3 linked regions of the Thiorhodovibrio winogradskyi genome follow. The protein of the gene in region 2 interacts with the protein of the main gene of each other region in a pairwise test. Links are inferred from orthologs where the notes say so. Each region holds a gene or a part of one and is shown on either strand. Other genes may lie near its edges. The genes, in order: mrcB, Thiowin_RS04770 and mtgA.

Evidence for each region.
Region 1: the proteins of Thiowin_RS04770 (region 2) and mrcB interact in binary tests that used the Escherichia coli proteins (3 or more experiments, as listed by UniProt). The link is inferred for Thiorhodovibrio winogradskyi from one-to-one orthologs.
Region 3: the proteins of Thiowin_RS04770 (region 2) and mtgA interact in binary tests that used the Escherichia coli proteins (3 or more experiments, as listed by UniProt). The link is inferred for Thiorhodovibrio winogradskyi from one-to-one orthologs.

The regions. Positions count from the first base shown.
Region 1 is NZ_CP121472.1:3,407,845-3,411,107, forward strand. What follows is about bases 110-3,221. They hold mrcB (penicillin-binding protein 1B), read left to right. Parts: upstream 110-506; coding sequence 507-2,936; downstream 2,937-3,221. Other genes in these bases: Thiowin_RS15335 (ABC transporter permease), read left to right, coding at 110-446; Thiowin_RS15345 (tetratricopeptide repeat protein), read left to right, coding at 2,936-3,221. Outside these bases: more of Thiowin_RS15335, read left to right, coding at 1-109; more of Thiowin_RS15345, read left to right, coding at 3,222-3,263. UniProt on the Escherichia coli protein: Cell wall formation. Synthesis of cross-linked peptidoglycan from the lipid intermediates.
Region 2 is NZ_CP121472.1:1,071,552-1,074,702, reverse strand. What follows is about bases 152-3,151. They hold Thiowin_RS04770 (peptidoglycan D,D-transpeptidase FtsI family protein), read right to left. Parts: upstream 2,549-3,151; coding sequence 755-2,548; downstream 152-754. Other genes in these bases: rsmH (16S rRNA (cytosine(1402)-N(4))-methyltransferase RsmH), read right to left, coding at 2,822-3,151; ftsL (cell division protein FtsL), read right to left, coding at 2,538-2,825; Thiowin_RS04775 (UDP-N-acetylmuramoyl-L-alanyl-D-glutamate--2,6-diaminopimelate ligase), read right to left, coding at 152-758. In the rest of the region: more of Thiowin_RS04775, read right to left, coding at 1-151. UniProt on the Escherichia coli protein: Essential cell division protein that catalyzes cross-linking of the peptidoglycan cell wall at the division septum. Required for localization of FtsN.
Region 3 is NZ_CP121472.1:4,783,334-4,786,435, forward strand. The notes cover bases 91-3,041. They hold mtgA (monofunctional biosynthetic peptidoglycan transglycosylase), read right to left. Parts: upstream 1,952-3,041; coding sequence 1,229-1,951; downstream 91-1,228. Other genes in these bases: Thiowin_RS21990 (hypothetical protein), read left to right, coding at 118-1,197; Thiowin_RS22000 (AAA family ATPase), read left to right, coding at 2,305-3,041. Also shown: more of Thiowin_RS22000, read left to right, coding at 3,042-3,102. UniProt on the Escherichia coli protein: Peptidoglycan polymerase that catalyzes glycan chain elongation from lipid-linked precursors. May play a role in peptidoglycan assembly during cell division in collaboration with other cell division proteins.

The sequences.
Region 1 (3,263 bases), 2.3 Mb from region 2 along the record:
ATGTCACGGGTGGTGTTCTGCGGGGTCTGAGTGTTGGCGTGGCGGTGACAATAGTCGCCTTTTTCTTTACCGATCTCGCTATCCATAGCTACGGGATTACCCTGCTAATTTTTCTGATGACGGCCATTCTGTTCGCCCTGGGTGGCTTTATAAATGCCGTTTTCGCGAACAGCTTCGATGATATTTCGATTATTCCAACCTTTGTGCTGACGCCCTTGACGTACTTGGGCGGGGTTTTTTATTCCATTGCTCTACTGCCAGCGTTTTGGCAGGATGTGTCCCTGCTCAATCCCATCCTCTACATGGTCAATGCGTTTCGCTACGGGCTCTTGGGGGTGAGCGATATTCCACTGTGGGTTGCATTTACCCTCGTCGCCTGCTGTATCGCCGTGATGACCTTCTTTAGCCTGGAATTGTTGCGCCATGGAATCGGTATCAAGAGCTGACTTGACGTCGGTCGCCTCTCGGCCTTGAGGTAAAGGCGCGGCGGTGGGATGATTCCCCTCATGAAAAAACCGCAACTCTCCCGCTTACTCTCCTGTTCGGCGCGCTCGAACCGCCCCACCGGCGCGCGCCTTCAAGGCGGCGGTCTCTGGGGCCTTGTGTTTGCTCTTGCCATCTTGTTCGCCCTTGGCGGCTTGAGCGTGCTTGGGCTATACGCGGTGCAGCTCGATGATATCGTGCGCTCCAAGTTCGAGGGCAAACGCTGGGCGCTGCCGGCGCGGGTGTATGCACGCCCGCTCGAGCTGTACCAGGGGCGAGCACTGTCGTCCGATGCACTGGTCGCGGAGCTCAAACGACTCAAATATTTGGTTGTGACAGAGGTTGATCGCCCTGGCACCTATCGGCGCGATGGTGATCGGGTGCGCGTTAATACCCAGGGCTTTCGGTTCTGGGATGGCGTCGAACGCTCGGCTCTGCTGGAAATCGCCTTTGCCGACGGCCAGGTCGCATCCATTACCACGCTTGACGAGGGGCCAAAAATCGCGCTGGTGCGATTCGAACCGGCCCTGATCGCAAGCATTTACCCCACGCATAACGAGGATCGGGTGTTGCTGCTGCGGGCGCAGTTACCTGATTTGCTGGTTAAGACACTGCTGGCGGTAGAGGACCGTAAGTTCTACCAACACCCTGGTATCGATCCAAAAGGTATACTTCGCGCCGCCTATAAAAACTTGATGGCTGGGCGCACCGTGGAAGGCGCCAGCACCCTAACCCAACAGTTGGTCAAGAATTTCTATCTCAATCAGCAGCGTACCCTCGAGCGGAAAATCAACGAGGCGCTGATGGCCATGCTGCTCGAGCTGCGCTACACCAAGGACGACATCCTGACCGCCTATGCCAACGAGGTCTATATGGGCCAGGACGGCAGCCGTGGCATCCATGGTTTCGGTCTTGCCAGTCGTTTTTATTTCGACCGCCCGCTCTCTGAACTCACAGTAGCCGATACCGCGCTCTTGATCGCCGTGCTCAAGGGGCCGACGGAATACAATCCGCGCCGCAATCCCGAGCGGGCGCTGGAACGGCGCAATCTGGTCATTGACATCATGGCGCACCATCAAGTAATTGCACGCACCGAGGCTGAACAGGCCAAGGCGGCACCGCTCGGACTGCGCGAGGGCGGTGCGCGACCGAGCGGCGACTACCCCGCTTTTGTACAACTGGTGCGACGTCAGCTGCAGCGCGATTATCGCGAAGAAGATTTGCGCTCGGAAGGGCTGAAGATCTTCACCACGCTCGATCCGCCGGTTCAGATCGCCGCCGAGCGGGCCATTCATGATCGTCTGCCCATGCTTGAAAAACAGCGCGGGTTTCGGGACGGCACACTGGAGTCAGCAGCCGTCGTGACCTCTGTTGCCCAGGGCGAGGTGTTGGCGCTGGTGGGCAGCCGTGATTCGGCGTTCGAGGGTTTCAATCGCGCCCTCGACGCGGTGCGCTCCATCGGCTCCGCGGTCAAGCCGGCGATTTATCTCGCGGCGCTTGAGCGGCCGGAGGAATATTCCCTGGTGACTTCGATTCCTGATCGGTCTGTTAGCCTGCGCATTGGCACCGATGTCTGGGAGCCGAAAAATTATGATCGTCGCGTTCATGGCGATGTACCCCTGTACCGCGCTCTGGCCAAGTCCTACAACCTGGCCGCGGTCAACCTAGGGCTGGAACTGGGGGTCGAAGAGATCGCGCAAACACTCAGGCGGCTCGGCGCCATGCGCCAGATCAACGCGGTTCCGGCGATCTTGCTGGGGTCTGTGTCCTTGGCTCCCATCGAACTCGCGCAGGTCTACCAGACCATCGCCGCTGGCGGTTTCCGCACGCCGCTGCGTGCCATTCGCGAGATCTTGGATTCCTCCGGGCGACCCTTGACGCGCTATCCGCTCGCCGTGGAACCCGTGGTGCGCGGCGACGCGGCTTTCATGACCCAATGGGCCATGCGTCAGGTGGTGGAACAGGGCACGGCCACCTGGCTCAAGCAACGCCTGCCCGAGGACTTGAGCGTGGCGGGCAAAACGGGTACCACCAACGATTTGCGTGACTCTTGGTTTGCCGGCTTTAGTGGCGATAAAGTGGCGGTTGTCTGGGTTGGGCGCGATAATAACCAGCCAACAGGGCTGACCGGCTCCAGCGGGGCGCTGCGTGTCTGGGGTGATCTCATGGCCAGCATCGACAATCAGCCTCTAAGCGATATTCCACCCGATGGTGTGATCATGGCGCAAGCTTGCGGCGGCGTCACTGTACCGGTCAATGAAGAGTTCGCCGCGGTAGCCGCTTGTCGCAGGCCGAGCGGAAGTGCAAGCAATGAGACAGTGGCCGATGCTGACATCAGTGAGAATTCTGCCAATGACGAGGCACAGCCGCCTCCAGAGCGGCGCAAGCCTGCATCCAATCGGGATGGGCGAGGCGCGCGTAATCTTTTTCTCAGCGATTTTTATGGTGACTGATGACTGAGCACAGACGATTCATCTCTCTTTTTTGTACCTCGGCCGCTTTTCTGGTCGCGGCGGGACTCAATGGCTGTGCCACCCCGCAACGCCAGGATCCTCCCGCTCCAATTGTGGATGCCCGACGTTCGCCGCCTACGCCCGCGGTTGAGCCCGCGGTTGAGAAGGAGGCGACCGAGGAGGACAAACAACCCGAGCCAACCCGCGTTTATGCCTACCAGCCGGTGACGGCGGGCCAGTCCGAGGAGGGAGTTTCTAACCCTTCCGGGGCAGCCGTCGGCGCTCAGGACGCCACAGCGAGCGACAATGCGGCAGATATCGCTGAGT
Region 2 (3,151 bases):
TTGAGGATGGCCCAGCGCAGGTCCGGAAAGGCAAAGAGTCGCGCCTTGGCCGCCGCATAGGCATCCATGCTGTCGTGATAGTCGAGGTGATCCCGGGTCAGGTTGGTCAACAGCGCGAAATCAAAATGCACCGCATCGGCACGCCGCTGCGCCAGCGCATGCGAGGAGACCTCCATCGCCACCGCCTCGGCGCCCTGCTGGCGCAGATCAGCCAGCATGGCCTGAAGACTCAGCGCATCCGGCGTGGTCATGCCGGTGCCAGACAGGGCACCGGGAAATCCTTGCCCAAGAGTGCCAATAACGGCACAACGCGTCTCGGGCGTCAGGCTCTGGGCGACAAAATGGCTGACACTGGTCTTACCATTGGTGCCGGTGATGCCGATCACCTCGAGCGCAACGCTAGGGTCATGATGGAAACGCGCCGCTATGGCTCCCGCGCGGGTGCCAAGTTGCTCAACCGGAATGACTGGCAGATCAAGCTCAGTGGCCAATGCGCTGATGGCTGCCGCAGGCCAAGTGCCACTGGGCTCAGCCGCAATGGCGCCAAGTCCGCGACCGGCCAGTTCGCGGGCAAAATCGAGCCCATGCGCCTGCCCGCCCTGGCAGGCCAGAAACAAGGCGCCCGGACCGGCCTTGCGACTGTCGAGCGCAAGCCCCGCGAGCGGTACCGACGGCACCTCGATACCAGGCGCGATGAAGCCCGCGAGCAAGTCATCAAGCCGCCAGACACCGGCGGAAAGCGCGGGGGCCGCCATCATCTGGGCACTCCCGCGCGGCCGTCCGCGCCGGCTGTCAGCAAGAGGCTGGCCGCTGGATCATCCGGAGGCACGTTGTAGAGGCGCAACGCCATTTCCATGACCTTGGCAAAAACCGGTGCCGCGACCAGACCACCGTAGTAGTCCTTGCCACCCGGCTCATCGATCATCACCACCATGACGAAACGTGGATCGCTCGCGGGCGCCATGCCGGCAAAGACCGCCTGGTACTGCCCATCGACATAGCCGCGGGGGCCGGCTTTCTTGGCAGTCCCCGTCTTACCCGCGACGCGATAGCCTGTCACGGCGGCTCTTCGAGCCGTGCCCTCGGCCGAGACCACGGTTTCCATCATGGCGCGAACCTCGCGCGTGGTGCGAGCGGAGAACACCCGTCGCGCCTCGCTACCGCGATCCCGCCGCAGCAGGGTCGCGGGTCGCAAGACGCCATCGCCGGCCAGCACCGCATAGGCACTGGCCAGTTGCATGGTGGTGACATTAAGTCCATAGCCGAACGCCAGGGTGGCATGTTCGAATTCCGACCAACCCTCAAAATTCGGCAAGAACCCAGACCCAGTGCCGGGGAAGGGTTGCTCATCGCCAACCCAGCGCAGCGGCTGCCCGAAGCCGATCCGATCATAGAGTTGCCATAGCAGCGCGGGATCCATCTGCCGGGCGATTTTCACAATGCCAACATTGCTCGATTTGGTCAGCACGCTGGTGGTGTTAAGCAGGCCAAAATTGCGCACATCACGCACCCGATTGCGCCCGACCTGCATAAAGCCTGGACCGGTATCCACGATGCTGTTTGGATTCAAGACGCCATTTTCCAAAGCCATGGCAATGACCAAGGGCTTGACCGTCGAACCGGGCTCGAACAGATCGGTAAAGACGCGATTGCGGCGTTGCGCGGCCAACTCAGAGCGTGGCGCATTGGGATTGAAGGATGGCTGGCTGGCCGCCGCCAGCACTTCGCCGGAATCAACATCCAGCAGAACAGCCGTACCGGCGACGGCCTGATGCTCACTGACCGCGCGCTTGAGTTCGCGGTAGGTCAAAAACTGCAACCGCCTATCCAGGCTCAGCAACAAATCATCACCATGGCGCGGCGGGCGAATCTGCTCGATCTCCTCCACCACCCGGCCGCGACCGTCCTGAATCACCCGGCGCTTGCCGGGAATCGCACGCAGTCGCGGGTCATAGGCCAATTCAATGCCCTCCTGACCCTGATCGTCGATATTGGTGAAACCCAGCACATGGGCAAAGACCTCACCACCGGGATAAAAACGACGATACTCGGTCTCGACACCAAAACCCTGCACGTCATAGCGGTGCACGACATCCTCGGCCGCCTCGGCCAGACGCGGCTCGACACGACGACGTAGGTACATGAAGGCTTTGGCATGAAAACGATCAAGCCGCTGCCCGAGTTCCTTTGGGTCGAGTTCCAGACTCCGCGCCAGGGGCGCGATGGCCTGGGGCCGTTCAAGCAGGGAGCGCGGATCGATACTCAGGGTAGCCACGGCGGTGCTGATTGCCAGCGGCTCTCCGTGGCGATCCATGACCATGCCGCGACGGGCTGGAATCTCACGCTCGCGCACCGAGCGCAGATCGCCCTCATGCTTGAGAAAATCCGTCTCCAACACCTGACGATAGAAAGCGCTGGCCAGCACGGCACTGAAGGCGACCCCCAGGCAAAGCACGAGGACCGTCCGGCGTGCCGAGTAATTTGGCTTTTGCGTCAAGGCCTTCTGCCAGCGTTCGGCGCGTTTTTCGCGCTCGAGCCTAGTGGCCATGGGTCACCACCTCCAGCACCCGCACATCCGCCGCCTGGGGCAGATGCATGCCGAGTGCCTGGCGCGCGCGTTCCTCGAGCCGCGAGTGCGCGGTCAGCGATGCTTCCTCAAGGCGCAGACGCCCCCACTCCACATCCAGGGCATCGCGTTCGGCACGGGCCTCCTGCAAGCGCACAAACTCAGCGCGCGTAAGATACTTTACGTAAGAAACGGACACGGCACTAACAAGCACTGCGACCATGAGCAACGCCAGGCTAACTTGGCTCGAGCGAGTCATGAACGCCGCTCCGCCACCCGCAGGATGGCACTGCGCGCACGCGGATTGAGCGCGAGTTCAGCCTCGCCTGGGCGCAGCGCGCTACCAACCGACCGCAGCGGGCCACTGCTGGCGGCAGCGCGCACCGGCACCGATTTGGGCAACACCGGCCCGCGCGCCTGATCGCGAATAAAGCGTTTGACGATCCGATCCTCAAGTGAATGAAAGCTGATCACCACCAGCCGACCGCCAGCGGCGAGCAGATCGGTCACACCCGCCAGGCAGGCGCGCAGTTCATCCAGCTCTTGATTAATGACAATACGCAGTGCTTGAAAGCTTCGAGTGGC
Region 3 (3,102 bases), 3.7 Mb from region 2 along the record:
GATTTTTATATTTTTTAATCTGGCGCCATTTGAGTTTGCCTGATCATCTGATGAAGACACCCAGAGCGGCGGGATTGGACAAGGCCGGCGCAATTGTCGCTAAACAAGGAGATGCTCATGCCTAACCTCATCTCTGTCATCGTCGCATTGGCGATCAGCCTTGGCGCATCTGACAGTTTCGCCGCCTGCCTCGGCAGTGCATCCGTCCATCCGGAGTGCCGCTATCCCAAAGGCGATGGCTGGTGCGCGACGCACGCCAATGATCGCCACTACGCCTACGCTGGCAAATGCCTGGAAGACTCAGGCAAGATGAATCTTGAAGGTCGCGCACCCTTCAACTGGTTCGGCTTCGCGGAACTCGGTGGCGCACTGCGAGGGCACATCGACCTGGGCACCTTCGACAATCCCGATGAAGTTGGTTTCGCACTCATCAGGCTCGGTGAGAACACGCCCGCGGGCGAAACCGATGCGCTGCTTGTCTATCGCTTTGATCGCATGTGGTGCGGCATGGCTGGATGCGATTTACGCATTTTTTCTACCCATCCGGACAGGAGGTCTAAGCCCCTGTTCTCGGTCAGCGCGGGTGGCGGCCGGGGGGAAAGCGGCACTCTGCAAACCGGACTCACTTTGGGCGAGAGCCATCGCAACGGCATGCGCAATCTGCTGATCGACCGCTCCGTCATCTGGTCATGGAACGGCCAGGAGTACACTATCGAGCCCGCAACCCGCGGCACCTTCACCGGGGCAGTCCCGGCCCCGGCAGCCGCTGGATACGGCTCGAACTACACCTTCTGGGGCGAAAAAGCCAGCACGGATATGTTGCCAACGGCAGCGCTAACGGTCGAGAACCCGCCCGGGGTCACCTTCCTGGTGTCCTGTTTTTTCAATGCGCATGAAAAATACATGATTTCCCTGGAAGTCGCCGTCAATCAAAACGCCGAAAAGACCCCCGCCGTCCTCGAACCCTGGAAAAGCCCGGAACTCGACGAAGAAATGGCCTGCAATCTTTGTTTCCAGGGGGACTGTGAGGATACCAAACTGGAGATGAACGCCATGACCGGCAATTTCACCAAGGAGTTGTCCTTCGGAAGGGTTCCAGAGGAAGCGCGGCTCGATATCGCGCTCGCCTGCGATGCGATCAGCATGACCTGGACCGGAAACAACATGCTGCCGGCGCTCTGTAACATCGGAGACTGATGAGACATGGCCGTGGGGTCCTGGTGGCTCATCAAGGATTGAGCCGACGCAGGTAGCCTTCGCCACCAAGCTGGCGCATTTGCTGGCGGATCCAGCGCGTGCGCTGTCGCACTTTGTTTGATGGCTGATCGAGCCGATACATTCGCGGGTTGGGCAGAACGGCGGCCATGCGCGCAGCCTGGTCGGGGCTGATGACCGCGGCCGGGCGGTCAAAATAGCGCCAACTCGCGGCACCGACGCCATAGGTGTCGGCGCTGAATTGGGCGATGTTCAGGTAGAGCTCCAGAATACGTTCTTTGGATAACAGCGTTTCCAACAGCAGGGTGAACCAGACCTCAAGCACCTTGCGAACATAATCCCGACCGCCCCACAAAAACAGATTCTTGGCTGTCTGCTGGCTGATGGTGCTGGCACCACGCAGGCGCCCGCCTTGGCGAAAGCGTTTCCAGGCGGCCTGGAGTTCGATCAGGTCGAAGCCGCGATGGTTTGGATAGCGCTGGTCCTCCGCCGCCATCACCGCGAGTTTGAGCGACGGGGCGATGGCATCCCAATCGGTCCACTCATAATGCAGCTCAAACCCGGGCGGCTCGCCCTTAGCCAGGCTCGCCGCAAACCAATGTTGCAGCATAAAGGCCGAGGTGGGCGGATTAACCCAACGCAGGGCCCCGACCGCCAGGATAGAGAGCAGCAGCAGGCAAGCGATCAGCAACGCCAGCCCGCGCGCCAGGCGGCTGAAAAGGGAGGTGCTTTTCATCCGCGAACTGATCGACAATGAATAACCCAGCGACGGTCGACTTGTCGGGGCGAATGGAGGCGCCCACTCGGCATCGGCATGGTGGCAAATGATGCTACGGGAAACACCTAAACGGGCTGTAATCTTTTCGCATGGTCATGTTAAAACAGATGATCCTAGGCTTGAGCCCAGTCTTGATCCTGAGCTGGGCTGGGGACTCGGGACTGGTTGCGCGACCACAAGCCTGCTACCGTGAACCAGCAACCGGGTTTTCGGGGGCACCGGAATGACCGGAACCATGAGCCTTCGCGCGAGCCGCGTGCGGAAAGATGGATCTCAGTGCGCCGGACCAGGATACTGAACGGAGATTTTGCATGACAGCGACTCAAACACCAAGGGCCAGCGCTCCGGCATCCCAAGCCGCCGCTGTGGCTGCAACGGCGCCAGCAGCAGCACCGGCGGCGGCCGTGGCCAAGACCGCCGCCGCCTTCGCCGAACTGCGCACCCAACTCTCCGCGCGCATCGTCGGACAAGAGGCGCTGATCGAGCGACTGCTAATCGCCTTGCTCGCCTCCGGGCATCTACTGGTGGAGGGCGCGCCTGGTCTGGCCAAGACATCGGCCATTCAGGCGCTGGCCGCGCGCATTGAGGGCAATTTTCAACGCGTGCAGTTCACCCCCGATCTGCTCCCGGGCGATCTCACCGGCACTGACATCTACCGTCCGGAAACCGGCGAGTTTCAGTTCCAGCCCGGGCCGCTGTTTCACAACCTGGTGCTGGCCGATGAAGTCAACCGCGCACCGGCCAAGGTGCAGTCGGCCCTGCTTGAGGCCATGGGCGAGCGCCAGATCACCGTCGGCGGGCGCACCTATCGCCTGGCCGAACCTTTTCTGGTCATGGCGACCCAAAACCCCATCGAGCAGGAAGGCACCTATCCGCTGCCCGAGGCGCAGCTGGATCGCTTTCTGATGCATGTGCGGGTGGATTACCCGGACCCGCGTGCCGAGCGCCAGATTCTAGCCATCGCCCGCGCCGAAATGCGCGGGCGCGCCCATGGCGAACCGCCACCGGCGACCCTGGTCAGCCAGGCGCAGGTGTTGGCCGCGCGCGATCAGGCCATGGATCTGCACATGGCTGAGAACCTGGAAGAGTATCTGGTGCAACTGGTGCTG